4 regions of the Chryseobacterium sp. 7 genome follow, and region 1 is predicted to be linked to each of the others. Evidence: riboswitches for the same ligand, from Rfam matches in the RefSeq annotation. Region 1 holds a riboswitch; each other region holds the start of a gene.

Region 1 (8,159 bases):
CTAATATGAAGATTCCCAGCCAGATTGCTCTCATGGTAGTAATATCCATTCCTACATATTGAGCTAAACCTGCGCAAACCCCTGCTACTTTTTGTTTTTCCGGATCACGGAACAGTTGTTTTTTATCGGTATAGTTAGTTCCTGAATTGTTATTTCTTGTTGATGTTTTTTCAGAAAAATAAGCTTCTTCCTGTTCTTCAATTTTTTCAGGGCTTCCGATCTGTGCGATTACCTTTTCTACATCGGTATCGTTGATCACTTCACGTTTTCCTAAAGAATCTTTGAAAATCTCCACCATTCTTATTTCTATGTCATGCATTACTTCATCAGCCTCAGAAGCATCCAGAGAGCTTCTCAGAGCATTCAGGTAATCGCTGAGCTTTATATATGCGTGTTCTTCTATGGTAAAAGAAAAACCTGCGAGTCCTATTGAGAGTGTCTTGTTCATAGCTTTGTTTTTTAATTTTGTTGGGTGATTTGGTTTACTGAGGCTGTCAGTTCATTCCATGTGTTTAGAAGTTCATCCAGAAAAAGTTTTCCTTTTTCTGTGATCTGATAATATTTTCTGGGTGGTCCTCCTGTAGATTCTTCCCATCTGTAAGAGAGAAACTCTCCGTTTTTAAGTCTTGTAAGAAGAGGGTAGAGGGTTCCTTCCACTACATCCAGTTTTCCTTTTTTCAGTTCGTCAATAAGATCAGAAACATACATTTCTCGATTATTGATGAGACTTAGAATACAGAATTCCAGAATTCCTTTTCGCATTTGCGCTTTGGTATTTTCGGTATTCATCTTTGATAAGTTTTGTTAATTAGTTATATTCTTAGAAAAATGCTCCTAGCTAGCTGAGCCTATTCTAATTTTACATTACAAAGATATGTAAATAAAATGGTATTATGCAATACAAAGTAGTGTAATTTTTGAAATAAATAATTTAAATAGTTGATAATCAATTAAATAATTTTTAATTGAATTTTTGTAAAAAATGAATATAGATAAAAAATGCACGAAAAATCTTTAAAATTCCAATGAATTTTAGAGAAAATGAAAAGAAAGCAGGATCTTATCTGTTAGCTATTACTGATTGCTCATCACTCATCATATATTAATTTAGTATTCGTATTTTTGTTAGAAATAAAACACACCTAAATCATTTACTATTACCATGAATATATTTAGTAAGTATAGGCATTTGCCGGCTTTTGTTCTGCTTGGACCTGCATGTTTCGGACAATATCAGTTTGAGATTAAAAATGCCTCAAAGAGCTATGATGCTATCCTCCAGATAGAAAACTGTTATGATGACAGATGTGGAGGAAAAGGAAAGGTGGAGTTATTTGATAACAAAAACAGCAAAGTACAGACTTTTGTTTCTGATGATCTTGTTTTGTATGCTGAACAAGGGCAAAAACTGATTCCAAAGAAATTGATTCCTCTTTCAAAAGATCAGCGGGCAGTGATTATAGATGACTTTAATTTTGACGGAACAGAAGACGTGGCAATAAGAAACGGGAATATGGGAAACTATAGCGGTGCATCTTATGATGTATATGTCTTCAACAAAACAAGAATGGGGTTTGAGAAAAGTGATGAGCTTACAGAGCTGGGTTCAAACGGTCTTGATATTTTTGATGTGGATGCTCAACGTAAACGCCTCATCACCTATGGAAAATCCGGCTGCTGTGATATTTTTACTACAGAATATGCTGTAATTCCGAATAAAGGACTTGATAAGGTCTTTGAAAAAGAGGAAGATATGACTGTTGAGGGCCGCGTAAAAGTAACTACAAAAGAAAAGATAAATAATAAATGGATTACCAGAACAAAGGTATATCCGTCAGATCAATATAACAGAAATAAGAAGTAAGATGAAAATTCAGAAAGAGATAGATTTTATTCTGGCAGTAGATGCGCTTAAAAATGTACAGCGAAGAAATTATAATGCAGATGATTCCCGAAGAGAAAATACAGCAGAACATTCATGGCAGATTATCATTCTGGCTCAGATTCTTTATCCGTATGCTAAAAACCGCGCAGATATAGACTTATTAAGGGTAATAAGAATGCTTTCCATTCATGATCTTGTAGAGATTGAAGCCGGAGATACTTTTATTTTTGATGAACAGGCCATGGTAGGAAAGTTTGAAAGGGAAAAAGCATCTGCCCAAAAGATTTTTGGAATATTGGATGAACCTTTGCGTACAGAATTTTTTAATCTATGGCTTGAATTTGAAGATGAGAAAACACCGGATGCTGTTTTCGCCTGTGGGATTGACAGAATCATGCCGTTTATCTTAAACTCCCATACTTCAGGGAAAAGCTGGACGGAAGCCGGAGTAACAGAAAAACAAATTCGAAATATGCTTGAAAATGCCATAGGCAGAGCATCAGATGAAATGGGAGAGGCTTTTGATGTGTTACTGAACAGAAGTCTGGAAACAGAAAAAGTGATCAAATCACTTTAATGAATATATAATATGTTTCGGGCGGCCAAAGGCCGCCCGAAACATTATTTATAGTATTTGGATTGGTTTCTTGAATTCGTCAATCGCCACAAAAGTAAAATCACCTACAATGGCTTTTTCTCTTTCATAGGAATACATCTGTTCTGTGTAGATCTCAACGTTTACCTTCATACTGGTCTTTCCCACGTAGGAAACTTTCCCGATCAGCTCAACAATTGTTCCGGCAGGAATAGGTTTTTTGAAATCTATTTTGTCACTGCTTACCGTTACCACTCTTTTTCTTGCAAATCGGGTAGCAGTAATGAAAGCTACTTCGTCCATCAGCTGCATAGCCGTACCACCGAAAAGGGTATCATAATGATTGGTTGTGTTAGGGAAAACCGCTTTAAAGATTCTGGTTTCGGATGCTTCAATTCTTTCTTCTGTAGTCATATATCATTATTAATTAAAGCGAAATGAAAATAGATATTGGAGCAACAGAACAATAACAGGAATCAAGAGAATTCCTGAGATAATTCATCAGATCAATACAACTTCAGATCGCGAAAGTTACTTGTTTAAGAAATAGGCAGGTCTCCTGACTTGTAACATCTTTTATCTCCTTCCCATGCCTCGCACAGTGGATCTTTGATAAAGATTACAGTTACTTACAGTTGCGCGACAGTCCGTGATTTTCACACGGTTCCCTTTTAATCTGCAGTGATGCAGAACCAATTTCTATGATGAATAAGCGTTAAAACTTTTCGGTGGCAAAAATAATGAATTTATTCCGGATTATGGTAAATAATCTGGCTGATTACTCTTCCTTTCTTGATAGTCCAAAGGGTAGTATATCTGTTTTCTCCTGAACCGTTGATCATATAAAGAAAGATATTATCGTTGTCCAGGGAGGTTACACCTACATTCTCAAAATCCATGGTAGGCTGGAACATATTTTTGATGGCTTCTCTTACGAAAACAGATCCTCTTCCTGGCTGCTGTACCCTGATAGATTTAATCTCAGTCATTCCTTCGGGAAGGTCATTTCCAATTCCCCACGGTTTTACTTTATCAATGGTAAGAAGTTTTCCCTCTGCATCTTTTTCCTTTTTACGGTATCCGGCGTTGGAAGGATAGATGTCAATCACTACTTTGCTTCTTTGGGCAGTAGGAACTTTGGGATCAGAATTATCTGTGAAAATAAGTGATTTTCCATTTTTGGACTTGGAAGGCGTATAAGCCGGAAGCTGGTCAATATAAGCAATACGCTCTTTATTCACCATTCCTTCTTTGTCCAGCGTTTCATAACGTACAAAAGGTTTGTCATCATCCTGCTTTTCCGGATATTTAATCCAGATCCATTCCGTTTCTCCGGGAGCAGGCTTTACATAAACAAAAACATCACCTTTACGCATACGGATCTTATCTACAATTTTTCTGTAATTGTCCTTATGAACGCGTACATTGGCATATCCTTCTTCAGCCTTTACAACTCCGAAAGGAACTTTATTCTGCCCTTTTACAAAAGCGATAGATAAAATACTGAAAGCAGATAAATAGAATGCTTTGTTTATGAAAGTCATCATGAAAATTTTTTAATCCTTCAAATATATAAATTAAATGCTTTTCGGAAGATAATTATAGCGCTGCAGTTCACTTAAATCTTGTATTTGTTTCAGATGACCGCCAGAAAGCAGATAGATATAATCAGAAATATCCAAAACATCCTTAAAGTTATGATCAGAAATAATAAATCCTTTATAAGAAGATTGCTGGCGGATATTTTTCTTTAATTCTTCAGTAACTTTTGGAGAAAGACTGTGAAATGGCTCGTCCAATAAAATAAAGTCTGCTTCAGAATAAATGACCATAAGCGTTTCAATAATTCTCTGTTCACCTTTGGAGAGGGTTTTAGGTTTTTGATCAAGGAAAGGCTGTATGAATTCTGAAGTAAAGAGCAGCTCAGTATTTTTCTGATTACAAAAAAGAGGAATCAGATTTTTGATTTTTATATATTTTGGTAAAAAAAGATCCTGTGGCAAATAGGAAATTCTGTTTTTTCTATCGGATATGCTTTTCAGAATTTTATTGTCATATTTTATAAACTGAGTATCGCCATGTTCCACTCCAAAGATAATTTTTAGCAGCGTTGATTTTCCGCTTCCATTTCTGCCAAGTAATCCCATGATTTGTCCTGTTTCACATCCTATATAAATATCCTGCAGGATTTTTCTTTCATTAAAAGATTTTGTTACACTATCAACATGCAGTTTACTCATAATAAGAATAATGTTATAATTTTTACAGCGAGACTTAATAATAGGGTTCCTGTCCAAAGAAAAGTTCTTGAAAAACCTGAATGAGCATAAAAATAATATTCACTTTTAAATCTTAATTCATAAATAAAGTAATGAAGGACAGGTGCAATTAAAAGAAAACTTAAACCAAATGTTTCAAGGCTGAAGGGAAGCAGAAAAGAAATAAGCAATGAGAACAGCAAGGCGGGAATCAGTATCTTTTTATAAAAAATCCAAAGAATAGTAAAGTTTCTCGCCATGTTCAAAATATTAAGAATTAATATGCCTGTACAATATTATATCTACCTTCAAATATATTAAAAACGTTTATATGAAAGAAAAAAATACAGATTCCATGAAGAAATTAAAATAAAAAAGAGAGAGCACCAAAAGTGCTCTCTCTTACTATTTGCGTTAATGTAATTGCTGATGAATTAAATTCTTTCTAGTTCATCTGCATCAATTGTGGTTTTGAAAGTTCCGTAATTGACGATCACTTTGTTGCGTGAAATTTTTTCAATGGTTCCCACACTGGTACTTCCGGTAATACGAACACGCTGCCCGATTTTCATCCAGACGGCACGGTCGGTTTTACGTTGTTCTTCCAGTCTTTCATTGGTTTCAGCAATTTTTTCAATTACTTCTTCCTTTTTCAGCTGTTGAGTAATTTTTCTCTTCACAACCTGCAGACGTTTCGTTTCATCTTTATCACTTCCTAATTTTCTGAATTTCTCCTGTTCAAGAAGCTTTACAAAGTCTTTTACAACATCCTTTCTGGATTTCCCTTTGGTATAGCTGTCTATAAATGCTTCAATCTTGTTTCCGAACTGAAGTTTACGGTGTTCTTCCTCATACAGTTTCTGGAAATTGAATAATTTCTGCTGAAGCTGGTCATTCAGTTTCTGAAGGTTATCACGTTTGTCTTCTACAGATTCCTTTCTTTCAGCAAGATCAGATTTTAGTTTTTCTACTTCAAACTTTTCCTGTTGCAGTTTTACAATCGTTTTATCAAGATTAACGATATCGTGTTCCACCTTTTTCTTGGCAGAATGAATGATGAATCTTGGGATTTTATTCTTTTCCGCAACCTCAAAAGTGAATGAGCTTCCTGCCTGTCCTACTTCCAGTTTATACATCGGTTCCAATGTTTCTTCATTGAAGAGCATGGCTGCATTCTGTGCGTTTGGAAGCTGTTCTATCACCAGTTTAATGTTGGTATAGTGAGTTGTGATAATGGCAAAACTCTTTTTATCATAGAAAAACTCCATGAAACTTTCTGCCAGGGCACCTCCAAGCTCAGGATCAGAACCTGTACCAAATTCATCAATTAATAAAAGCGTATTGGCATCAGCCTCACGGATGATTCCTGACATTTTCTTTAACCTCGATGAATAAGTGGACAAATGGTTTTCAATAGATTGGTTATCACCAATATCAGTCATGATTTTCTCGAAGAAAAACATTTCAGATTTCGGATGAACCGGAACAAGAATACCACTCTGAATCATCAGCTGTAATAATCCTACTGTTTTCAGGGTAATTGATTTTCCACCGGCATTCGGACCGGAAATACAGATAATTCTGTTATGATCCGTTAGAGTTAGCGTCTGTGGATGGATGATTTTGTTTTCAATCTTATTTCTTAACCATAACAGAGGATGATAAGCATCTTTTAATCTTAATGTTTTATGATGGTTGATTTTCGGAAGAATTCCGTTGGTCAGTTCACCAAATTTTGCTTTAGCTCTCGTAAGATCAAGGTCAAAAATATAAACCTGGTATCTCCATAGCTGTGGTTGAAATTCCGCCAGTTCTGCAGTAAGTTTACGGAGAACTTTATCAATTTCTTTCTTCTCTTCCTCTTCATTTTCACGAAGCTTGAAATAATGCTTTACAACGCTGTCCGGCTGAATATAAGTGATAGAACCTGTTTTAGAAATTCCTAATGTTCTTCCTGCGACCCTCTTTTTAAATCCTGACTTTACTGCCAGAACTCTTTGGTCATCAATAATGGTTTCCCGGATGTCATCCAAAAAGTCACTTTGTCCATACGTGGTAAGCGCACGGTTGAAATTTTCCTGAATCGCTTTTTTAGCATGCTGAATTTCAGTTCTTATGCCTTTCAAAGCAGGGGAAGCTTCACTTTTTACTTCACCAAAACGGTTAAAAACCTTCTCTACCTTATCAATGATCTCTTTTCTGAATTCCAGCACAGAAACCTCTTCTAATAAAGTAGGAAATGTTTCCGGCATGGTAGGGAAGAACTTCTGAAGTTTTCCGATCTGTTCCGTGATGGTTTTTATTCTGATGAAAGCTGCATTTTCCAGACGGTAATTCTCAATCAGCATCAATTTCAGCTCACTTTCAATATCTTCATATTCATCAAACGGAATCGCATTTGAACTTTCAAAACTGGACAGATATTCTGACGTTTTTTTTAATGAAAGTTCCGCCTCGTCAATTTCCATGGGACGAAGTTGAAGAATTTTTTCTCTTGTTTTGGGAGAATACGCAAATGGGGAGATTTCCGCGAGCAATTGCGGAAACTCTAATTCGTCTAAATCTTCTTTATCTATATACACAGTGCAAATTTAGTGAGAATTTTGATTATTACGTATATCTGAGAGATTTACAGAATAAATTACCTTTGAAATTGATGATTATTAAAGTTACTCAAAATGAGTAACAGAATATAATAACCTTTGCGTTGATATAAATTATGATATTCTTTTATTACATTTGAGATATGAAACTGGAAACCAAAAGATTATTACTGAGAGACATCAACGAAAGCCACGTTGAGGATATTTTACGCATTCGAAGCAATGAAGTAATCAATCAGTTTGTTATAAGGAACTCACCGAAAAATAATTATGACGCGCTCCAGTTTATCTTGACCATTAAAGAAAGAACTAAAAACAACCAAACCATTTATTTGGGGATTTCTTTAAAAGATCAGCCGAATCTTATCGGAACAATTTGTCTCTGGAATTTTTCTAATGACAGAAAAACTGCAGAAGTCGGTTATGAATTATTACCGGAATACCACAGACAGGGAATTATGTCTGAAGCATTGAAAGCCGTTTTAGATTTTGGTTTTAATGAAATGCATTTGGATGAAATTATAGCCATCACCAATAAATTCAATGAAAATTCAAAAGGAATTCTCCTGAAACATGATTTTATTTTGTTGGAAGGAGAAAAGGATGAAGGATTTCCGGATAATATTATTTTTAGCCTGAAAAGATTTTCCTGAAAATGATAAAAAGTTTTTCCTGATTTTCTATTTTTAAAAATAACCTTGCTTATTTTAATATTACTATTTTTGCAGTATGACCTGGACAGAAGTTTTAGCACCTATAAAGAGCACAGAATACTTTACAACCCTTTGGGAGAAAGTGAAAAATGAATATGCCACAAC
Region 2 (8,159 bases), 2.1 Mb from region 1:
GCTATTTTAAAATACAGGTTTTCGTCTAGAAGTCCTAGTTCATAATTGGTTTTGGCCGCTGCTTTTTTTACAAACGCCAATCCTTTTATGAAATCCGGATATGAAGACAAAAGCTGTCCTGAAATTTTAAAATTGTCGATAGCTCTTTGTGTCTGAACCCCATAATAAGCATCTAAAGGCACATTCAGTTCGCCTAATAAATCACTTTCTTTTCTGAAATTTTCCATTACAGATATTTTACTGTTTTTGATCGTTTAAAGATAGCAAAAACGCATCTAACCGATGCGCTTTAATTTGAATTATTTTGTTGGATATTTTTGATTCAAAGCTTGCAATATTGCCCATGTTTCGCCATCCATAATTCCGTCATAATTTTGTGGACGGAAGTGGTACTGGAATGCTTCAATGGTTTTCTTGGTAGCATCATCCCATTTCCCGCTCAGATCCATCCCGTAACCGAATTTCTGCAATGCAGTCTGGATAAGGAAAATAAAGCTTGTATCGTTATATCTTGCTGTAATGTCTGCCTGCGCTGCCTCTAGATAAGTCTGCTTAGCCGCTTCGTCATACCACATTCCTACCTGGTATTCGTCATAAAGCTTTTTCCATGGGAACATTGGCCCAGGATCCTGCTTTCTTGTAGGAGCAATATCTGAATGTGCCAATACGTTGGTAGGCTGTATCTGATATCTTGTTACAATATCTTTAACCAAAGCGGCTACTTTTTTCACCTGCTCATCACTAAAAGGAGCAAATGTTCTATTACCCGCAGCATCCGTGGTATACCCCATATTGACAATTTCAATACCGATGGAAGTATCGTTAAGATTTTTATCATTTCTCCATGCACTTACCCCTGCGTGGTAGGCACGTTTGTTTTCATCTACTAGTTGATAAATCTCATTACCTCCTGTATTATTTACCAGATAATGGGCACTCACAGCCTGTTGGGTAAGAACGGTAATTGATTTATCGTCCGGAAGTGCCGTATAATGTAATATTAGGTAACGTTGTCTGAAATTCTGGGCAACTGCAGGGAAATAAGTTTTCACCACTTTATATCCAGCTGGTTTTGCCGCCACAATAGAACCATAACTTGCCGTATTATCATTTTTTGTTGGGTCTGCTATATTAGTAGTAAAAAAGTCTACTCCATGATCAGATACAACTTTTGGTTTTGGAGCTACCGGAGTGGTAGGTTGAACCGTCGGTTTGGCCTGTGTTATTGGGGTTTTCGGTTTGTAAGTATTTTTTTTCACATTTTGCTGGGAAGTACATGAAAAAACAAAAGTGCTTAATCCGATGATATATAATGTCTTACGCATCAGTTTGGTTTTTGGATGATTTATTAGCTCAAAAATACGCAAAATTTTCTTGAATTTTATTTGGTAAATAAAGAAATCTGTTCTATATTTGCACTCGCAATAACGGAACAACGATCATTAAAAAATAAAAAAAAAGGAGGGTTGCCGGAGTGGTTAACGGAGCAGTTTGCTAAACTGTCGACGCGAAAGTGTCGCAAGGGTTCGAATCCCTTACCCTCCGCTCTTCTTATATATTCGGGGCGTAGCGTAGTCCGGTCATCGCGCCTGGTTTGGGACCAGGAGGTCGCAGGTTCGAATCCTGCCGCCCCGACTGTTTTAGTAGTTTTCTCAAAACTATTTAATGGGTGCGTAGCTCAGCTGGATAGAGCATCTGCCTTCTAAGCAGACGGTCAAAGGTTCGAATCCTTTCGCGCTCACATAAAGACTTACTGGAAACGGTGAGTCTTTTTTGTTTATATTAGTTCCATGTATTTTTGCTATATACTCTATTCTAAAACTCTAGATAAATTCTACATTGGACATTCTTCAGAATCTTTGCAGGAAAGATTAAGAAAACACTTATCTGATCACAAAGGATTTACATCCAAAGCTAAAGATTGGATTATTGTTTATTTTGAAACTTTCGACTCAAAATCACTTGCCTACAAAAGAGAAAGGGAGATTAAAGCTTGGAAAAGTAAATTGAAAATAATAAAATTAATCGAAAGCTCAGCTAGATAGAGCATCCCGCTTTTTAATCGGGACGGTCAAAGGTTCGAATCCTTTCGCGCTCACTTAAAGACTTACTGGTAACAGTGAGTCTTTTTTGTTTTCCATGGTTTTCTTTGATCAAAAATAAAAATCTTATGTAGAGAAGCTATTAATACAAGATTAATTATCTGTAAAGTATTGCCCAAACCACTGATCAAAACTTTCTTTATATTGAGCCTGAGCATTTTTAATCAGTAAATCAGGTTCTTCAATTCTATTTAAACCATAATCTCCTTTCATCCAAGTCAAATATTCGTTTAAACCTTCATTCTCTTCATAATCGTCTTCGTCTTTATAAAAATAAGCCTCATCGAAATCTACTGAAATTTCAGTGTCAAAAGTGAGTAAATGTAAAAGCTGTACAATATTTTCAGCAATAATATGAACACCTCCTTCATCTCCAAAAACTACAACAGGCATTTTATGTAAAGGCTGATCCGTTCCATTATTCCAGATGGCATAGAATGAACCTGAACCATTGGCCTGAGCAAAAGGCAGCATGCTATTCAAAAAATTTTCGTCATCACTCCAGCTTTTCAATCCGGATTTATTATCAATTAAAACACCAAAACCTTGTGAATAGTTTTCAAACGAGGAAATAGTATTCTGGAAATAGATTAGCTTTTCAAGCTCTACCGGAATTTCACTCAGGCCCAAGTTTTGTTTAAATTCTGCAATGTCTACCATGATCTACTATATATGACTAATAAAATTTATAAAATGAAAGAAGAATAGCAAATTTATTAACTATCTTTAATTTTCCGGGTATCTTTTATATTAATTTAACAACATAAACCATCCGTTTTTCTTCTAAAACACACATCACAACTCAAGCATTTTCAATAGATTACATTAAAAAAACTATTGATTACATAAAATATCTTTTTCATTATTATAAAAACCCTATATTTACCACCAAGGAGTTCTTAAAACCTTCTTTATCAACCGAAACTGGTTACACTTAGCTGTGTATTAAAAGGGAATCGTGTGAAAATCACGAACTGTCGCGCAACTGTAAGTAACACATAAAAGTTTTTATCCATTGATATCCACTGTATATTTTTTATATGGGAAGGATGATAAAAACCGTTACAAGTCAGGAGACCTGCCTATTTCGTATTGACGATGCTTTCGCGATTTGAAGCTTACAGTCAGGTATGATACGATATGGATATAGTGTGATAACTTTTTTATCAGTCTATTTATTTTTTGAGATGAATATGAGTATACATTAGTGCTGCTCATAATTCTGTAGCTCAGTCGTATACCCTTTCCGTAATTTTCTTTCTTCATAAAGCACCGCGAAGTTTACTGAGAACTTTTTATAAGATTTAATCAATGTAAAAAGTAATGGTGTACCAAAGCAATCTTAATTATTCATGGAATCAACACAGGCTTATTTTACAGGTCTGGACAATCAGAGTTTTCCAAAATTCCAGATATCTGGACAATTGTAAGATTTCTCAGCTTCTCTCCCATCTTTTCTTTTTTACTCAAAAGCTAAAACATTACAGATCTTATGCTTCTTCACAGACAAACAAACTTCAACTCAACAATACATATTAAAATGATCAAAAATGAAAACTGGAAGTCACCCGGATTAAAATTCCGGAAGGCCATGGAAAAAGAAAATCCCCTTCAGATTGTGGGAGCCATCAATGCGAATCATGCATTATTGGCACAGCAGGCTGGTTTTAATGCTATTTATCTTTCAGGAGGAGGTGTTGCCGCGGGATCTTTAGGAATTCCTGACCTTGGAATTACTACTCTGGATGACGTACTCATAGATGTTCAGCGTATTACTAATATTTGTGATTTGCCCCTTTTGGTGGATATTGATACAGGATTCGGACCTTCTGCCTTCAATGTTGCCCGAACGATAAAATCATTGATTAAAGCCGGAGCAGCAGCTATTCACATTGAAGATCAGGTGGGCGCAAAACGTTGTGGACACCGTCCCGGAAAAGAAATCGTAAGCAAAGAGGAAATGGTAGACAGACTTAAGGCCGCAGCAGATGCCCGTACCGATGAAAATTTTGTGATCGGAGCAAGAACAGATGCTTTTGCGAATGAAGGTCTTGAAAAAACTTTAGAAAGAGCTGTTGCTTATAAAGAAGCCGGAGCAGATTTCATTTTTGCCGAAGCAGTTCCTGACTTAACCTTTTATCAAAAATTCGTTGACGCGGCAGGAATTCCGGTACTCGCCAATATCACTGAGTTTGGGATGATTAAAATGTACACTGTAGAAGAATTAAAAAATGCAGGTGTGGGACTTATCCTCTACCCTCTTTCTGCATTCAGAGCAGCCAATAAAGCGGCGCAGAATGTCTACCTGCATATCCGCCAGGATGGAACGCAAGCTCATGTACTGGATACGATGCAGACCAGAGAAGAGCTCTATCAAAGCATTGGCTACTATGATTATGAACAAAAATTAGATAACCTTTTTAAACAAAATACTCATGTCAACGAATAGCGAACCAACATTTAAACCTAAAAAAAGTGTAGCACTTTCCGGGGTAACAGCAGGTAATACCGCTCTTTGCAGTGTAGGAAAAAGCGGAAATGATCTTCATTACAGAGGTTATGATATTCTGGATCTTGCAGAAAGAGCACAATTCGAAGAAGTAGCCTACCTGTTGATTTATGGTCAGCTGCCTACTGAAGCTCAATTAAAAAATTATAAAGCAAAATTAAAATCATTGAGAGGGCTACCCCACTCTGTAAGAAATATCTTAAAAAGTATTCCGGCAGCGGCACATCCAATGGACGTGATGCGTTCTATGGTTTCAGCAATTGGAAGCATCCAGCCTGAAAAAGACGATCACAATGTGGCTGGGGCAAGAGATATTGCAGACAAATTACTGGCATCATTCAGTTCCGGACTTTTATACTGGTATCACTATACACATAATGGCAAAGAAATTAATGTAGAGACGGATGATGATACTATCGGCGGGCATTTTCTTCATCTTTTACATGGTAAAAAAGCTCCTGATTCATGGGTAAAAGCAATGGAAATATCTCTTAATCTGTATGCTGAGCATGAATTCAATGCATCTACATTCACTGCTCGTGTTATTGCCGGAACCTCATCAGACTTTTATTCCTGTATCACAGGAGCTATCGGAGCTTTGAGAGGTCCAAAACATGGAGGAGCCAATGAAGTGGCTTTTGAAATACAAAGCCGTTACAATTCTCCTGATGAGGCAGAAGAAGATATTAGAAAACGTATTGCCAGCAAAGAAGTTATTATTGGATTCGGGCATCCCGTTTACACCATATCGGATCCAAGAAACGTAGTCATAAAAAAAGTAGCCAAAGAACTTTCCGAAGAAGCAGGAGATATGCTGCTGTACAATATCGCTGAAAGGCTGGAGACTGTCATGTGGGAAGAAAAGAAAATGTTCCCTAATCTGGACTGGTTCTCCGCAGTATCTTACCACCTGATGGGAGTTCCTACCTTGATGTTCACTCCATTATTTGTTATTTCAAGAGTTACCGGATGGAGCGCTCACATTATCGAACAAAGACAGGATGGGAAAATTATCCGCCCAAGTGCCAATTATACAGGTCCTGAAAATAAAGACTTTGTATCTATCGAAAACAGAAAATAAAAAAATCAATTCATAATTAAATCAAAAAATAAAGATGTCATCACACATTTCAAACGAAAGACCACAACCGGATCAGGTATTAACAGATATTGCAGATTATGTATTAACCTATGAAATCAAAAACGATTTAGCCTGGAAAACAGCTCATTACTGTTTATTAGACACCATCGGATGCGGATTGGAAGCACTGACCTATCCTGCATGTACCAAACTTTTAGGGCCTATCGTAAAAGGTACTGTAGTTCCGAACGGGGCTAAAGTTCCGGGGACTCAATTTCAATTAGATCCTGTACAGGCTGCTTTCAACATCGGAGCAATTATCCGCTGGCTCGATTTTAATGATACCTGGTTAGCCGCTGAATGGGGACATCCTTCAGATAATCTGGGAGGAATTTTAGCAACAGCAGACTGGCTTTCCAGAACAAATATTGCAGAAGGAAAAGCTCCGTTAAAAATGAAACAGGTTTTGGAAGCAATGATCATGGCTCATGAAATCCAGGGAGTTATAGCATTAGAAAACTCATTCAACAAAGTAGGTTTAGACCATGTTTTATTGGTAAAACTAGCCTCTACAGCGGTTGTTGGAAAACTGATCGGTTTGACCCGCGATGAATTGATCAATGCCATTTCTCTAGCATTTGTTGATGGACAGTCTTTAAGAACATACCGTCACGCTCCCAATACAGGAAGCCGTAAATCATGGGCTGCCGGAGATGCCACATCAAGAGCTGTACGTCTGGCATTAATTGCCCAAACAGGTGAAATGGGCTATCCGTCCGTACTAACCGCAAAAACATGGGGATTCTATGATGTATCTTTCAAAGGAAATGAATTCAAATTCCAGAGAGAATATGGTTCTTATGTTATGGAAAATGTACTGTTCAAAATCTCTTTCCCGGCAGAATTCCACTCTCAAACGGCTGTAGAAGCAGCAATCACGTTACATCATCAGTTAAAAGAATCAGGAAAATCCGCTGAAGATATCAAGAAAATAACCATCCGTACCCACGAAGCCTGCATTCGTATCATTGATAAAAAAGGTCCGCTAAACAACCCTGCTGACCGTGACCATGCTATTCAGTACATGGTAGCAGTTCCATTGATTTTCGGAAGACTGACTGCTGCAGATTATGAAGATAATGTGGCATCAGATCCAAGAATTGACATCCTTCGTGATAAAATTGAATGTGTGGAAGATGTACAGTTTACTACAGATTATCATGATCCGGAAAAACGTTCCATTGCTAATGCTTTAACGGTAGAATTAAACGATGGAACAGTCTTGGAAGAAATCGTTGTAGAATATCCAATTGGCCACAAACGCAGAAGAGATGAAGGAATTCCTGAACTGATCAAGAAATACAAAGTAAATCTTGCCAGAATTTTCCCGGAAAAACAACAGAGAATTGTATTAGAAAATTCTTTAGAATACGATACGCTTGTTAATCTGGATGTCAACGAATTCGTTGATCTTCTGGTAATATAATCTAATTCAAAGGTTGAGAGTGGAAAATGAAATGCACTCTCAGCTTTTCACTCTCAATCTAAAAATCATGTCACAAAAAGTAAAAATATTAATCAACGGAGATTTTATAGAAAGTAAAGCTACACAGCATCTTCCTGTAGAAAATCCAGCTACCCAGGAAATTCTTGCAGAAGTCCCTTTAACGGAATTATCTGAAATAGATCAGGCTATAGAATCCGCTAAAGAAGCTTTCAAAATATGGAAAGAAGTCGCTACCCCGGAAAGAGCCAGATTCTTTCTAAAATACCAGCAGCTTTTAAAAGAAAATCAAAAAGAAATTGCCAAAATTCTTTCCCAAGAAAACGGAAAAACATTCCCTGATGCCATGGGAGATGTATGGCGTGGAATTGAAGTGGTAGAACATGCCTGCAACATTCCGACACTTATGATGGGAGAAACGGTAGAAAATGTAGCAAGAGGTGTTGATACCTACAGCTATATTCAGCCCCTTGGCGTCTGTGCAGGGATTACCCCTTTCAACTTTCCTGCAATGATTCCTTTATGGATGTTTCCAATAGCGATTGCCTGTGGAAATACCTTCATTTTAAAACCTTCAGAGCAAACACCTATGACTTCTATGAAAATGGCTGAGTTATTTCTGGAAGCAGGTTTTCCTAAAGGAGTTCTGAATATTGTTCACGGTTCCAAAGACCAGGTCAATCATATTCTGAATCATCTGGAAATCAAAGCAATTTCATTTGTAGGCTCAGTTCCTGTAGCGGAACATGTTTATCGTACAGGAACCGATAATCTGAAAAGAGTTCAGGCTTTTGGCGGCGCAAAAAACCACATGGTAGTAATGCCGGACGCCAATAAAGAACAGGTGATAAACAATCTCGTAGGAGCTTCCTGCGGAGCAGCCGGACAGCGTTGTATGGCCATCAGTGTAGCCGTTTTGGTGGGTGAAGCTCAAAATTGGGTGGATGATATCAAAAAGCTTTA
Region 3 (8,159 bases), 140 kb from region 1:
TGATTAATCCTGAGTTTATTAATATACCCGTTGAAATTTTTCTCCTTATTGTTAATGACTTCCGAAAGGTATTTTGTATTCACTTCCATTTGGGAAGAAAGCAGAGATAAAGACATGTTCTTATTCAAATAGCCGTCAGATTTTTCAAATTCCTCAAGCTTCTGGAGAATTTCATCCTCTTTTTCTCTTGATATTTTCGTAGAACCGGAATCTTTTGTTATTGCTTGTGTCTTGTTTACAATAACCGGTTGAGCTTTCTGGCTGATCTGTTTTTCAAAGAAGTCAAACTGCTTTTTTAAGTCTTTATTTTTGCTTTTGATGAATAAAAAATAAGTAAGCAGACCTATTACAATCAATAATAAAATAATGATCAGATACAAGGAAGACTTCTGAAGAATGAATTTCTGAAATTCTATATTCTTATTCTGACTGGTTTCAACAAGCTTTACAAGGTATCGTATGCCTTCTTTTGAATTTGAATCTGTTTTTGCTTTTAAATCATTGTGAAGTTTATTGTACTGATGGTATTTTGCATCATTATGGACTGCGTAGTAATTTCGGGATAATGATTCGTAAATTTTTATTTTTAAATTATTAAAAGGAAGGTTTTCAACCAACGAAAGTCCGGTTTCCAGTTTTTCAATGGCTGTTGCATAATCCTGTTCTAGAAAATAGTACTGGGAAAGGTTTTCATAAGCCAATCCTAACAGAAAAGGTTTACTTTTTTGATGTTCAAGATCTGAAATAACACTGTTTATAAGTGTTTTATATTCAACAAGTTTATTCTGTTTCAGCAGATAAGAAGATCGGAAAATCCTGTTTTCCATTTTTATAATGGCATTTTCCTCATTAAGCTCACTCAAATACTGATTGCTTTTATCAAGATTTTGTAATGCGGTAGGATAATCCCTGTTAATTCCTGAGTTCAGGCCCTGAAGCTGATACAGTTTTGCCGTAGTGATTCTCAAAGCCGGATCACTGCTTTTAAGAAGTCGCTGATCAGATAAAAGATGGCTGATAATTCTTTTAGACTGATTGTACAAACCTAAATTTTGATATTGATCCGCCAGATTATAATCACTGAAAACCTGCATGAAATAAGAAAGTCCGGTTTCCTGATCAGCATCTTCATGTTGAGCAAAAATATTCACAGACTGTACATAATCACCTTTCATAGCATAGGCCTGCGAAATGATATTCTGGAGCATCATTTTGTGCTCGGCGTCCTGATCACTGACGAGAATTCCCTGGGTATAACTAATGCATTCGTCAGAATTCTGATAGAGTTTAAGAAAAGCCTTATCGGCTAAAATTGCAAAGTCCGGGCCGGACTGCGCATTGGCAATAAGAGAGCAGAAAATGAAGAGAAACGATAGAATTCTTCCGCTATTCTGAAATAATTGATGAGTAAATAATTTGTTTTTTGTGTTTTTTTGAATAATCCGGGTACAATCCATATTCAAAATATTATTTTATATCTGTTTGGTTATTAATGTTTTAAAAATAAAATTCTTTTAAAATTCACGAATTATGAAAGTCAATTTCTTTTGACAGGGTGAATATTGTATTAATATTGTTTTCACCAATTCGAAAGCCTAAATATAATAAAATATGAAAAATTTTTACAGAATGTCAATGAAAATATTGGCCGCTTGTTTTTTCCTGAATTTTGGTTTTGCGGAAGCTCAGCTTACTGTAATAGGTTTAGGAAATTATAATGTAGGAGCAGTTTCGGATAATGGAGTGGTAAGTATGCATACAAGTGCCGGAGGAGTTTATAAATGGGATGCGGCCGGAGGGCTTGTACAGATAGGTTCAATATCGAATGGATATCCGGCTGCCGGAAGAACAATTGTTTCCAATGACGGAACTAAAATATCTTCTTCTATAACCAATGCCGCAACGGGATTTAATGAAATATCAACCTATGATGTAGCTGCTTCTACCTGGGTAAACAGGGGAGGACTTGTTCCCACCGGATGGGATGGAAGTGTAAGCTCAACCTGGGGAATGACTACCAACGGAAGCACAATTGTAGGTCTCGGCTACCTCACAGCAGCGAATGCACATGCCGTGAAATGGGATGAAGCAAACGGAATGATAGATCTTGGAAGTATGGTTCCCGGACGTAGTTCAAGAGCCAATGCAATCAATGCTGCAGGAACAGTAATTGTAGGATGGCAGGATGAACCGACAGGTACCAGGAGTGGTGCAAAATGGCAGGACGGTGTAGAAAGCTTTATTACAGATAATAACGGAAACAATGTAGGAGAAGCAGGCGGAATTTCTGCTGACGGAAGTACCATCATTGGATCTGCAAATCCTAATCCTTATGTGTGGAATGCTATCGGCGGACTTACTTACATAACACACCCTAATGCTTCATTCAGCTTTAAAGGAGGAGCAACGGGAATTTCAGCAGACGGGAAAACGGTGATTGGCTATTACAGAGCATTCGGTGCACCTCCTATGTCGGGAGAAGGTTTTATATGGAATTCATCCACCGGAAGGATTAATCTGAACGATTATGCTGTGTCCTTAGGAATTTCAACCAATGGAGTAACCATGGGACTTCCTTTGTCCATTTCACAGGACGGAAAGAAAATTGCCGGCACAGGGACGAATGCTTCAGGTCAGATGATTGCTTTTTATCTGGATATTACAGCATTTTTGTCAGTGAATGATACAGTGAAAGAGAAAAACAATACAGGTATTTATCCAAATCCGGTAGCTGATATGCTTTACTTTAAAGGAACGGAAAAAATAGAGAAAGCTGAAATTTATAATTTGGTTGGACAAAGGGTGAAAACATTCAATACTGTGGAAGCGCAGATTGATGTTTCATCCTTGCCAAAAGGAGATTATATTCTGCAATACTCATTGAAAGGAGGGAAGCAGGAGAGCTATAAATTTATTAAAAAATAACATATATAAATAGTAAAGTAGTGGGATGAATGGCCGTTTTCAATATTGAAAGCGGCTGTTCTTTTTTATTTGATTAAAGAGATAGTTTTTTTAAGCATACGATGGTTTTTTGGCAAATACATATAAAAAACTATCTTTGCAAAAATTTTGGTTTCCAGTATTTTGGAATGAAAAGGGAATCGGGTGTAACCCCCGGACTGTCCCCGCAACTGTAAATCGCATCAAAAGTTTCTGCAAAAAGCCACTGTTTAAGAACGGGAAGGCGCAGAATGCGAAAGTCAGGAGACCTGCCAGAGTTGTAATTAAAAAAACATATTGCTTTCGGAGGAAAAGTAAAAAAGTATGGATATAAAAAGATCTTTAGTACTGCTTTTTTCATCTTATGGCTCCTTTCTTTTTGGACAAGAGAAAGCCATAGATACTATTTTTGTCTTCGACAATCAGATGAATAGGGTGAAGCTTTTTCATCCTGTAAAAACAATTTCGGCAGAAGATGCCGAGAAAAACTCAAGCAATCTTTCGGAGCTCCTTAGATTTCAGTCACAGGTTTTTATCAAAGAAAATGGACGTGGTGCAGTTTCTTCACCATCTTTCAGAGGTACTACCGCACAGCAGACTGCTTTTGTATGGAATGGAATCAATATTAATTCCAATTTTTTAGGACAGGGAGATATCAATAATATTGCCTTGTTTGGGTATGACCAGATTGGAATAAAAGCCGGAGGAGGAAGTGTTATCTACGGAAGTGGGGCTATCGGGGGAAGTATCCACCTCAATAATACGCTGGATTTTAATAAAGGATTCCACGGTTCTTTATTTTCAGAAGTCGCTTCTTTTAATACCTATAATAATTTTATAAAAGGTTCTTACAGCAATGATAAGTTCAGTTTTAAAGCTTCCGGAAATTATTCTGTAAGTGAAAATAATTATGAAGTAAGCGACCTGAATTACATCAACAGAAACGGAAATTATTACAATACAACATTCAACGTAGGTGCATCCTACAAAATAACGAACGATCATAAAATTTCGTGGCAGAGTCAGTTTTTTGATTCTTCACAGCATTATCCCGTGTATGAGGAAACGGGAACAAAAACGAAATATAAAACGCAAAGTGTAAGAAGCCTTCTTTCCTGGGACTGGAACAAAGCAAAGTTCAGTAATTCCCTTAAAGCAGCTTATACGGAAGAGAATTTTCAGTATTTCGGTTCTTTAAACCAGCCAAAATCAAGTGGCGGAACCGGGAAAAATTATATCTTTAAAAATGATTTCAACTATTTCCTGAATTCAAAATGGAATTTTAATATCATTGGAGAATTTCAGTTGAATAAAGGAGAGGGCTACCAAAGCGGAATATCGGATGTCAGCAGAAATGTTGGATCTATTTCCGGATTATTGAGGTATTTTGCTACGAAAGATCTGCGTTTCGAAGGTGGATTCAAGAAAGATTTTGTAGAAGATGTAAAGTCACCGTTGATGTACTCATTCTCCGGAAAATGGAGTGCCGCAAAGTGGTATGATGTGAGCGTAAACGTATCTAAAAACTTCAGATTTCCGTCCTTCAATGATATTTATTATGAACCGGGAGGAAATAAAGATCTTAGACCGGAAACTTCTACTCAGGTAGATATGGCAAATGAGTTCAAAGTAGGAGATTTTAAACTTACTTTGTCTCCTTATTATATGAATATTACGGATCTTATTGTATGGCTTCCCACTGCTTTAGGCTACTGGCAGGCATACAATGTCAATAAATCCGAATCTTACGGACTGGAATCCCAGCTGTCTTTCAGCAAACAGCTGGGTAAGCATAAAATCCGTGCTAATGCAGGATATTATTATGCAAAATCTATTGATAAGGAAACAAAGATGCAAAGACCTTATGTTCCCATGCACAGAGGAAATGCCAATCTGGATTATGAATATGGTTTCTTTAAGTTTTTTGCCCAGGCGCTAGTGAATGGGGTTACTTATATCACAAGCGATGAAAAGAGATCAGATGCCATAGATCCCTATTTTCTTTTAAATATGGGTGTTTCTGCAACGCTGGCAAAAAAATATACCTTAGGGTTTAAAGTGAATAATGTAACGGATACTTACTATAAAACAGTTTCTTTCTATCCTTTACCGAAAAGAAACTATAGTGTATATGCCGCAATAAATTTTTAAAAATTAAAATTGAATAGATATGAAAATAACTAAACTTTTAACTGTATTATTTGCAGTAGTGTTATTGTTTAACATTTCTTCATGTACAAATGATTCCACAGAAGTTGAAATCTCTCCAATCACTTATCAGAATGGATATTTTATCTCTAACGAAGGTAACTTCAACAGCCAGGGAGCTAAAGTAACATTCCTGACAAGAGATCTAAGCATGAAACAGGATGATATATATGGATATAACAATAATAAAGAGATCTTAGGAGATGTTCTTCAAACGATTGGACTTAACGGGAATAAGGCATATCTTGTATTGAATAACTCAAACAAAATTGTAGTAGTAGACCGTTATACATTCAAAAAATTAGCAGTAATTACAGATCAGATTGATAATCCAAGAGGAATTACTTTTGCGAACGACTTTATCTACGTTTCCAACACTAATTTCACAGCACACACTCAAAGTGTAACGAAATATAAAGCTTCTGATTACTCATTTGTAAGCAAAATCAGTATGACTGACGTTTCTGACAAAACAGTAGAAGCGGGAGGAAATGTTTTCGTACAGAATGCTTCATCAGGTTTTGGAAATAAGATTACTTATATCAATACTTCCAACGACAGCAAAACTGAAATTACGGTTCCAAACGGTCAGATTGGAAATACTATTTCATACAAATCTAACGTTTACACTATTTCTTCTACAGCTGCAGATTCTTATATCTATAAGATTTCAAGCACAGGAGCAATGACTCCGGTAATTACACTTACAGGAATTCCAAGTGCTACAAATCTTCAGATTGATAACGATAAAATCTACTTCAGCTCCGGAAATAAAGTGTATACAACAAGCTTAGCAACGCCTGCAATTCCTACAGCTCCATTGTTAACAGCTGCAGACGGCGGGCCTTATTTTACGCTTTACGGGTTTAACGTTATTGATGGAAGAATCTTTGCATCAGATGTTAAGCAATTTACAGCAGAAAGTGAAATGATAATATATTCAGCAGCTACAGGCAGCAAAATGGTAACGCTGAAAACAGGAGGCCTTGGTGCTAACGGAACTTTCCTGAACCTGTAATATATTACGTCTAAAATATAATTTTTTATTTTTTCATCATTTGTGTTTTTTTCCGGTCGGTTTCTTTTGAAGCCGGCCGGCTTTGTTTTTATAGATGGATATAGAAAAATGCCGGCGGGATGGAACATCCCGCCGGCATTTTGTATTATTTATTTGTTGAATCAGATGGTTAGTCCCAGTTTCTCAGCTTCTGCAATCACAAATTTTGTGGCTTCTTCTTTCTCATTTGGAATCTCGCCTTCCAAGATGGCTTCTTTCACTTTCTCTTTCAGAATACCAATTTCACGGCCTGGCTTAAGGTTAAACATTTCCATGATCTCCTCACCGGTAATAGGCGGCTGGAAGTTTCTTACCTGATCTTTTTCTTCTACTTCTTTGATCTTTACCGCTACATATTCAAAGTTTCTTTTGAATTTTTCCTGCTTTTTAGAGTTTTTGGTGGTAATATCTGCCTTACAAAGTGTAAAAAGATCTTCCAGATTTTCTCCGGCATCAAATAACAGTCTTCTTAATGCTGAATCCGAAGCATCATCAGTAATCAAAGCAATAGGTCTTGAGGAAAGCTTTACCATTTTCTGCACATACTTCATGTCACTTCCCAAAGGCAGTTTTAATCTCTGGAAAAGGGTTTTTACCATTTTTGAGCCTAAAAATTCATGTCCGTGGAACGTCCATCCTGTGCCTTCCACAAACTTTTTTGTAGGCGCTTTTCCAATATCGTGAAGCAGGGCAGACCAACGAAGCCAAAGATTATCCGTATTCACAGAAATATTATCTACAACTTCTAAAGTATGGTAAAAGTTATCCTTGTGGGTTTGTCCCTCTACTTCTTCCACACCTTTCAGTTCAATCAGTTCAGGAATGATCAGTTTCATAAGCCCGGTTTGTTCCATCAGTCTCAATCCGATAGACGGTTTTTCAGAAAGCATGATTTTATTGAATTCCACCATGATTCTTTCCATAGAAACAATTTTGATTCTTTCTGCTTCCTGCTGAATGGCTTTCAGAGATTCTTCTTCAATTTTAAAATTTAAAGTGGACGCAAAACGTACCGCTCTCATCATTCTCAATGGATCATCAGAATACGTCTGGGCTGGTTCCAAAGGTGTTCTTAAAATTTCTTTTTCAAGATCATCAATCCCATTAAAAGGGTCGATCAGTTCTCCGAAATTATTTTTATTTAAAGAAATAGCCATCGCATTGATGGTGAAATCTCTTCTTTTCTGGTCGTCTTCCAGGCTTCCGCCTTCCACTTCCGGCTTCCGGCTGTTTTCAGTATAGCTTTCCTTTCTTGCTCCCACAAACTCCAATTCAAGATCTTTATACTTGATCATTGCTGTTCCATATGTTTTGAATACAGAAACCTTTAATTTTGGATCTATATCCTGAGCTACATTTTGAGCAAGCTCAATACCGCTTTGTTCCGTTACAAAGTCTATATCTGTAGACGCTTTTCTGTTCATCAGAAGGTCTCGTACATAACCGCCCACAATATACACGGACTGGTTATTCCTTTCTGCTGCTTCAGAAATGATTTTGAATAGTTTTAAATTCTTATTTTGATTAAGATTAATTTTCATCGTTAATAATAGTGACAATTTCTACGTATGCGATCCATTAATCATAATGGGCATACATTTTACTAATTTTTCCTTCTTCATTAAAAAACATGACTTCAACAGCATGTTTATCCATAATCGACTTATAAAATAATGCTACCGAATCTACTCCTGCTGTAGAATGAATAAGATCAAAATGAAGATCCGGAAATTTGTTCAACGCCTTTCTCCAGTATTCACGAACGGCTTCTTTTCCTTGCAAAGAGCTTTCTTTACCGCCTGTAGCCAAAACAATCATAGGAGTTGTGATCTCAATATCATCGGAATAATGGGTGAGTATATTCTCTAAATCATGAGAGTTCCATGCATTAATCCACATTTGAGCAAATTCCAGATGATTCATAGCAAATAATTTATGAGTTGAGTTTGCA
Region 4 (8,159 bases), 2.9 Mb from region 1:
CATTTACCATGAAATATCCATTCGTAAAGTTAGTGGAAGCTACATATGGAGAAACCGGAGTAAGGGTAGAAGAAATAGGAGTTTGACTAAATCCTACATTAAAGTTCCAGACATCCCATGAACCGTTTTCTAACACACGTGAAGAAGCTCCAACACTAGAATATCCAAAGTCAGCATCAGCAGGATTCTTTACCCAATACGCCCAATATCCGTTCACCGTCCAGCCGGATTGCCAGTGATCGTTGGCAGCATCTACAATGGTATAGCTGTCAAAATCATAAGCAGTTGTATTGACAAAACCATTTACAGGATATAAAGGATACGTGGTGTTTCCGCTTTTGATCAGGGCATTGGTATTTTGTCCGTTAAGGTCAAAACCAATTCCTCCAACCGCTGATCCAAACTGAGTTCCCTGGTACAGCAAAGTGTATAATCTGTGGTCTGCTTTGGCAATAGCTTTCAGCATGTCTTCTCCTGTGGCGTTTCCGTCCCATTTGAATCCCCAAACCATTGCATCAGGGTTTTTACTGTCATTCCACTGTACTACAAAAGCAGCCTGATTGGCCCCTGATCCTACCCAATACTGAATATCAGAAAAACTGATGGCAGTGGTATTAAGATTGCTGATCCCCGAAATATCATTTCTGGGTACACCCTGAACTTTTATCTGTGCATTTGATACGCATGCAAACAGAAAAAGCATCATAAAAAGATAAAACTTTTTCATTTTTATTAATTTAAATAGATTGTATTATTATTTGAAATGTAAATCGTAAGCTCCTGCCACTTCCGTAGAAACTTCCCCCAGCCAGCCCGCTTCCTGATTGACTCCTGTATATATTTTCATAAAATCAACTCCAGGAAGTTTCACATATTTCCCGTTTCTGTCTACGGCCCATGAAATATCAATATTGGAGGCTTCATCTGTATTCGGAGCATTATCTGCATACCCGAACTCATAGGATTTACCTACCCAATAAGATCCGTCCCCGCTCTGATCGAAGAAATTATTCGCCAGCCTGGTTCCTGAAAAACTGTAAGAAGGATCTGTAAACCATAAAGGATAATAGCTTTGTACATGGAAAGTATTTTTTGTTTTGAATCCCTGATTTCCCAGATTGTCATTCCACTTGATATATTCTACATCAGTCTGCCAGAATTCGGTTCCGGGCACAGGTGTTTTATTTTCATCAGGTTTATGATAGGTTATGCTGTAATCTTTTACTGTAGTGTTTTTGAAGTATTCGCTGCCTGCGATTTCGTACCATTCGTCATTATCCGGTTTTCCGTTTTTGTTTCGGTCGTAGGCTACCATAATAATTCCCGGCTCGCAAGATCCTGAACGCTCATCTGCGGCATCATTTCCAAAGAATGCATTTCCCAGCACTTTAAAATCACGTCCATTCAGATTCGGAATGGTATGATCAAAACCGAAAACAACATATCCGCCATATCCACCAAGACTGATCATGGTAGAATTGCCCCCGACTAATGATTCGTTGGCTTTCTGAAGCATGTTTGCAGCTGTATTTCCGGGTAAGTATTCCGGAATTTCATTCATGAACTGTCCTACAGCAGGACGAAACTCCAGTACTTTAGAAATATATTTACTGTAAGGCGTTTTTTCCTTGGTAACAATTATTTTGGAATGAAAAACCTGCTCGTTTCCTTTATTATTAATCTTTAAAGTCAAAGGATAAGCATCGGCAGTCGGGCTGATAAATTCAAGTTCTGAATTTTGAGAAATAATGGAATCATTAATACTCCACACAACTGATCCAGAAGCATGAGTAGGAATACTCAACACTTTTAAACGTTCAATGGTATAGGAATCATCAAGGCCGTTAAATGTAAATTCATCTTCATCATCATGTTTACAGGCTATCACAGCTGCAAGGAAAAAGGATAAAAATCCGATTTTTAAATAAGTAAAGCTATTTCTGTTCATTTCTTAAAGTTTGGTTATTTGTATAAAAAAGCGAAGTGGGCAGGGATATTTCCGCCTTCCGTTTTCCATTTAAAGTGTCCGTTTTTATCAAAGCAATACACAAATCCCATGGAGACGTAATTTCTGGCATCAGTCATGTAGATATCTTCTGTAATGGGATTTACTGTAATTCCGTAAGGTGTTTTGATGGCATCTTCATACTCTTTGTCAAAAATCCTGTTGGCTATGATTTGCTCTGTTTTCACATCAATAATTCCAAAACTCTTTTTATAGCTATGGGTATTGTAATTGAATTCATTTCCGTAGAAATAGAGTTTATCATTCACAATGGTCATTTCGCTCACGGAGAGATTGAAATTTTTCTTCACGGTTCCCGTAGCTGCATCTATTAAATAAAGACTGGAAGGAACATTATAATAATCTCCTCTTGAGGTTACATACAGATCCCCGTAATTGTCTTTTTTAAGATGGTGGAGATTGATGGCAACCTCTATTTTTTTGATTTCTGTAAAAGTGTTCAGGTCTATGACAGAAACAGTATTGTCATAATCGGGAGCTTTGTATCCTCCGGAATTGGCCACAAACAATTTATTTCCAACAATTTCCATTTCTTCCGGCTGATATCCCACAACCACTTCACGCTGAATGGAAAGAGAAGTAGTATCAATTTCCACTACTTTTCCTTTAGGTGCTTTTGGGTTAATAGCTACAGGGCCGGCATAGCTGCTGGCATACGCTTTCCCGTCTTTGAAGGCAAGATATCTGCAATTTTGTAAGGGAATAGAGGTAATACGTTTAGCTGTTTTGGCATCCAGCACTTCAATTTTATTGGAAACATTGACAACAATGTAAAGTTTGCTGCCATAGACTTTGATATCATTTCCTACATCTCCCAGTTCTTTTACCACATTAGGGTTGATCTCTGCATAGATATTCCGGTAATAGGTTCCTTTGGTATAATCAAAAAAATCCAGGGTACATTTATTGCTCCCCATATTCCCTTCATTGAGCATATAAAAGCCTTTTATAGCCGTATTTTCTGAGGGAAGTCCTTCTACCACTTCCTGACGGACGATAATATCATCTGTACGGCATGAAGTAAGAAAAGCTAATACAAGAAATAAAAAATAAAAGTTTAGTTTTCTCATAGGGTGAAGTTTAGAATAAGTTTAAAGTTTCTTCCTGGCATCGGATAATTAATCACAACATCATAGTATTGATTGAAAATATTATTCATCTCAAGGCTTACTTTAAATTGATGATTTGCCCAGTTGAATTTTTTCTGAACAGACAGATCGTGGGTATACCAGGGCTGCACATAATTGTATTGAATATTATCCTGATTCACATCATATCTTTCTCCTACGTACATCGCACTGTAATTGAAACTCCAGTCTTTATAATCTGCCATCAGACTGAATGATCCGCTATGCCATGGTGTATAAGGAATCTGATTCCGGTAAAAAGTATCTTCAGGATCACTCATATCTCTTGCACTTTGATATGTGTAGGAAAGCAATGGTCTAAGGGTTACTTTTCCCAGCTGAAATTCAGTCTGAAGATTTACATCAGCTCCTATGATTTCAACCATCCCCAGGTTCATCATCAGCCATCGGAACATACTTCCGTTGGGTGCGGCTACAATTTTATCCTGAACCTTGTTATAGTAACCGTCTACTTTAGCATAAAAGGTTTTAAAGAAACGATCAGTATAATTCTTTTGATAGGTAAATCCCACATCATACTGATTGGTAAATTCCGGCTTCAGGTAAGTGTTTCCGATATTGGTATAGTACAAATCATTAAAAGTGGGAAGTCGGAAAATTCTTTTATAAAATGCCCTAAGGGTAAGATCCGGGATTATCTCTGGCTGATAGCTCATAAAAACAGCTGGAGTCCATTCTCTGGCATCTCCCGGTCTTTTATTTTTTCTTACTTCCTCAAATGTAAAGGTTCCTAAAAGGCTTGCCAGAATTTTGAATCTGTTCCATTGATAGGTTGTTGCCAATGCAACCAATGTGGTATAACGGGTAGGATAAGAAAAGTTATCCAGATTGGCGTCCAGATTATTGTACTGAAAATCTCCACTCAGATTGACATCCCAATTGGGCGTGATTGAATAGATATTGGATGAAGAAAGGTAAAGCTCTCTTTGAATATAAGTGTTATCGGTATGAATAATAGATTGTGAACGAACCGTATCCATGAAATGGGTATAATCGTAAGCGAATTTTGCTTTCAGCTGTGTTTCAAATTTTGGAAACAGTTTCTTTCTCAGGTTAGCCTGTACAAAATAATTTTCATCGGAAAGTCTCGCTCCTCTACCTCCGAAACGTCCATTTACAATAGGAGCAGGCATTCCACGGTCTGAAATATATCCGTATCCTCTGATATTCCAGCTTCCGTTATTTAAAGTTCCATTTAAAGAAGTTTCAAAACGCTTTGCTTTAATATCTGAATCCTGCCTTTTTGCAATCGTATCATAAGCCTGCTGACCGTCTGGATATTTCTTTGCATATCGAAATCTGTAGATTCCGTCACTCTGCATAAATTCTCCGCTGAAGCTGGCAGAAACCCTGTCTGAAATCTTCTGTTCCAATCGGAATGAAGGATTAAAAAGATCAATAGAAGCACTTTTTGCTCTTATAATGAGATTAGTTTTTCTGTTTCCTTTAAATACGGGAGTTTTAGGCTGTAAATAAATAGATCCCGAAGAACCGAAGTCTTTTGCCGGCTGAAAAATCTCACTTTTCTGTCCGTTATATAATGATATTTCTTCCAGATCATCCAAAGAATATCTTCCCAGATCTACCAGTCCGTTTTGAGCATTTCCTAATTGAATTCCATCATAGAAAACACCTACGTGCTGACTTCCCATACTTCGGATATTAATGGTTTTCAAACCACCCAAACCTCCATAGTCTTTGATCTGAACACCGGAAAAATACCGCAAAGCATCTGCAACAGATTGACTGTTCAGTCTTTCCAGCTGCTCGCCCTGTAAGGTCTGTGCAGGAAGGATTTCTTTAAAATTCTTTTTATAAAGATTGATTCCTTTAATGGTCTCTTCCTGTAAACTGTCTTTTTTCTTAGTTTGAGAAGACAAAAGTTGGGATGTTATCACCAGTATGATGAAAACAGCTTTTTGAATTGCCGAAGTAGTTAGTTTTGCCGCCATTAGCTCATTTAGTATCATGAAGACGCTAATGGATGTAAGAATACAACGACAAAGCACAGCTGTCACTGCACAGAATCATTGATGTCCTAAGCTTTATTCCACGAAAGCGTCAAACGATTATTTTCTGGCAGGTCTTCTGACTTACTCCATTTTTGAAATCCTTCCCATTAAAAAACAGTGGATATATTCTTCAAAAACTTTGGTGTGGAGCTTACAGCAGCGGGTCTGTTCCGGATTCTCACCGGATTCCCTTTTAAGAGCTTTTTAGGGCTCACCAAATTCCCGCAAAGATAAATAATTATTCCTAATCCCCAATTAAAATCATGATTCATAAACAATTAAAGCTCCCGAAGGAGCTTTAACGTGGTTTTTTCAGGGGTTTGTCTTTAAATTCCAATATTCAGAAAAATACTGAACCTTGATTTTGCTTCAATATCGCCACCTGCCAAATGAGTATACATGGGAAGCATCACTTCACTTCCTAAACTCAGCTTTTTATAAGAAGCTTCAAATCCCAGTTTTCCGTATAAAGCACTTCCAGCCGTATTGGGCAATGCTTCATCAAACTGTTTGTTCTGAGCATACACTTCTCCCTGAACACCCGTCTTTACAGAAAAAATAGATTTTTCATTTCCCGCAACCTGATAAAAACCCGTCGCTGCATAATTCCACTGATTTCCAAAGCGGTAATTTTTCTTATTCTCTGTTTTGATAGTATAATCTGTATTGACCAATACGGCCACTTTATCTTTTTGAAACTTATAATTCAAAGCGGCCTGATAATCCCAACTTCCGGTTCCCAGCTGAAAACTCGGATTGACTCCGGATGCTCCTTTTTCATCAAATTTTCCAAGCGGAATTTTCACTCCCAAGCCTCCACTCAGGTGATGAAAATTATTTTTAGAGCTCATCAGCTGGTAAATTCCCATCAGATTCAAATCCCCAATTCCATTAATTTTAATATCTCCCTGCATGGTTTTCTTTTCATGGAAATGGAATGGAAGGCTTGCGTAAACACTCAGTTTTTTAGTCAATGGAATTTTTCCCCAAAGCTGTAACGTATTAAAATACTGATCCTGCGTAAGATCTTTTACAAATAAGTTTTCTTTTGCTTTATAATGCTGGGCAAAGTATTTGATTCCTACAAACTGCGGATTCAATAAAGATTCAAAGCCGGAAGAACCATTTCCTGCCGCACAGCCACAGGCATCACAATCCTCATCAAAATCGAATCTGCTAAAGCTATTTGGAGCGATATAAGCACTGTCTTTAATAGTCTTTGCCTGATTCAGGTTACATAGGATCAAACTTAGTATTACTATAATCTTCTTCATGTCTTCTATAAATTATTCTGCAAATTTTGGATTGGATATAAAACTTTTATCCGATAATGTTTTCAGGAATGCAATGATCGACTGTTTTTCCTGGCTGTTCATGGCAATACCTATATGACCATTCTGTTTCAGCTGAGGATCAAGATTGGCATTATCTTCTACCTGATCTGAATAAAAATTGAGCACTGCATCTAAGGTGTAAAATCTTCCGTCATGCATATAAGGTGCTGTATATTCTACATTTCTCAAACTTGGAACACGAAATTTCATCCAATCCACCTGATTAAGGGAAACTCTGTAACGCCCTGCATCCTTGAATTCTGTATTGTAATACATTCCCGTGTTTCTGAAACTCTCATCGGTAAACAGTTCTCCGCTATGACAGGAAGCACACTTCTGCCCGAACAAAACCATTCCCTGAGATTCTGCTGAAGTCAGTTGTTCTTTTCCCTGCTTGAATCTGTCGTATTTTGAATCTGCAGAAATCAACGAAGCCATAAACTGCGACAATGCTTTCAGAATTCTTTCTCCGGTAATGGTTTCGTCTCCGTAGGCTTCCCTAAACAGTTTTTTATACTTCTGATCATCTTTTATTTTCGAAATCGCTTCCGGTATGGAACTGTCCATTTCATTAACATCTGTAATCGGGCTGATCGGCTGTTCATTCAGATTATGAATTACACCGTCCCACATATATCTTTTCAAAAAAGCCATATTCTGAATAGGTGGTGCATTCCTGATTCCGATTCTATCGTCAACTCCATGACTTACTGTGTGACCGTGATGGGTAAAAGCATTTTCCTGAATATGACAGAAACCGCATGAAATGGTATTATTTCGGGACAATCTGCCTTCATAGAATAATTTTCTTCCCAGCTCTACTCCATTTTTAGTCACCGGATTAATTGATTCGTCAAATGTCATTTCCGGAAAATAAGATGGAAACTGCAGGTTATACGCTTCATCTTTTTCCAATGGCTGTATCACCTCATCTGTACAGGAAATACAGCTTAAAATAAATACAAGAACCAGTATTGTTTTTACAAAAAAATTAATCATTATGAACGTGATCTACTTTAAACATTTTTGTAAGGTTATTGGTAACATCTACCAGGTGTTGGTTTGAACCCATCAGCATATCATTACCAGTGGCAAGAATAAGCGCCTTATCTCCGCTCAGAAACTGGTTCAGGTCTGCCAGAATATGAACAGAAGGGCGAATCTGACCTGTTACTCTTGCTGTTGTAGGAAGATTCAATGTGATTTCGCGGTATAAATCAACCTGTTGATTAGCCGTTACATTTCCCATATTTCCGGTATGATTCATGAATTCCTTTGAAGGAGCATCATTTCCATATTTCCCTTCCAGTTTTACAAAAATATAACCGGCAGCCCATGACCATGTCATTCCCTTCTGTTTGGCTTTTGTCCAGAATTCAGCCTGCCCGTCTTGTCCTAACAAGTATGCTTTCTGGCTGACACCTAATCCGAATTTTATTTTCTTATAATTATTTTTCGGAACACCATCCAGATTAAGGTATATAATTCCGGCTACAGCATCTGCCTGATCTACGATAAAAGCTCCTTTATCAGGGTTGTTTTCATTGTATTTGAATTCATTTCCATTCTCGTCTATCAGTGAGATGTTACTGATTACATATTTCAAAGCAGAAAAGTTATGTTTCTGTCCGTTAGAAGA

What was found. A riboswitch is a leader RNA that binds a small molecule or an ion and turns the genes downstream of it on or off. The one in region 1 is predicted to bind cobalamin.
Region 2: it holds a riboswitch for cobalamin, as region 1 does, so the genes downstream of both, prpB (methylisocitrate lyase) here and CLU97_RS14400 (acyl-CoA thioesterase) in region 1, are expected to answer to the same signal.
Region 3: it holds a riboswitch for cobalamin, as region 1 does, so the genes downstream of both, CLU97_RS15035 (TonB-dependent receptor plug domain-containing protein) here and CLU97_RS14400 (acyl-CoA thioesterase) in region 1, are expected to answer to the same signal.
Region 4: it holds a riboswitch for cobalamin, as region 1 does, so the genes downstream of both, CLU97_RS01335 (TonB-dependent receptor plug domain-containing protein) here and CLU97_RS14400 (acyl-CoA thioesterase) in region 1, are expected to answer to the same signal.

Annotation. Positions count from the first base shown of each region.
Region 1 is NZ_RCCA01000001.1:3,137,932-3,146,090, reverse strand. It holds gene CLU97_RS14420 (PspC domain-containing protein) at 1-448, opposite strand, end outside; gene CLU97_RS14415 (PadR family transcriptional regulator) at 460-789, opposite strand; gene CLU97_RS14410 (XAC2610-related protein) at 1,163-1,864, shown strand; gene CLU97_RS14405 (HD domain-containing protein) at 1,866-2,462, shown strand; gene CLU97_RS14400 (acyl-CoA thioesterase) at 2,511-2,894, opposite strand; cobalamin riboswitch at 3,012-3,192, opposite strand; gene CLU97_RS14395 (hypothetical protein) at 3,227-4,027, opposite strand; gene CLU97_RS14390 (ATP-binding cassette domain-containing protein) at 4,058-4,720, opposite strand; gene CLU97_RS14380 (endonuclease MutS2) at 5,173-7,320, opposite strand; gene CLU97_RS14375 (GNAT family N-acetyltransferase) at 7,485-7,994, shown strand; gene CLU97_RS14370 (uracil-DNA glycosylase) at 8,071-8,159, shown strand, end outside.
Region 2 is NZ_RCCA01000001.1:1,041,228-1,049,386, reverse strand. It holds gene aspA (aspartate ammonia-lyase) at 1-227, opposite strand, end outside; gene CLU97_RS04890 (N-acetylmuramoyl-L-alanine amidase) at 300-1,325, opposite strand; tRNA gene CLU97_RS04885 (tRNA-Ser) at 1,461-1,545, shown strand; tRNA gene CLU97_RS04880 (tRNA-Pro) at 1,561-1,635, shown strand; tRNA gene CLU97_RS04875 (tRNA-Arg) at 1,668-1,741, shown strand; gene CLU97_RS04870 (GIY-YIG nuclease family protein) at 1,791-2,045, shown strand; gene CLU97_RS04865 (hypothetical protein) at 2,196-2,762, opposite strand; cobalamin riboswitch at 3,011-3,203, shown strand; gene prpB (methylisocitrate lyase) at 3,643-4,551, shown strand; gene prpC (2-methylcitrate synthase) at 4,538-5,692, shown strand; gene CLU97_RS04850 (bifunctional 2-methylcitrate dehydratase/aconitate hydratase) at 5,727-7,178, shown strand; gene mmsA (CoA-acylating methylmalonate-semialdehyde dehydrogenase) at 7,246-8,159, shown strand, end outside.
Region 3 is NZ_RCCA01000001.1:3,282,059-3,290,217, reverse strand. It holds gene CLU97_RS15045 (helix-turn-helix domain-containing protein) at 1-1,457, opposite strand, end outside; gene CLU97_RS15040 (T9SS type A sorting domain-containing protein) at 1,612-2,925, shown strand; cobalamin riboswitch at 3,057-3,235, shown strand; gene CLU97_RS15035 (TonB-dependent receptor plug domain-containing protein) at 3,268-5,094, shown strand; gene CLU97_RS15030 (YncE family protein) at 5,114-6,169, shown strand; gene CLU97_RS15025 (CCA tRNA nucleotidyltransferase) at 6,331-7,749, opposite strand; gene CLU97_RS15020 (nuclear transport factor 2 family protein) at 7,787-8,131, opposite strand.
Region 4 is NZ_RCCA01000001.1:267,952-276,110, forward strand. It holds gene CLU97_RS01320 (DUF5074 domain-containing protein) at 1-727, opposite strand, end outside; gene CLU97_RS01325 (cell surface protein) at 755-1,948, opposite strand; gene CLU97_RS01330 (YncE family protein) at 1,963-3,096, opposite strand; gene CLU97_RS01335 (TonB-dependent receptor plug domain-containing protein) at 3,093-5,126, opposite strand; cobalamin riboswitch at 5,235-5,420, opposite strand; gene CLU97_RS01340 (transporter) at 5,513-6,460, opposite strand; gene CLU97_RS01345 (cytochrome-c peroxidase) at 6,473-7,519, opposite strand; gene CLU97_RS01350 (MbnP family protein) at 7,512-8,159, opposite strand, start outside.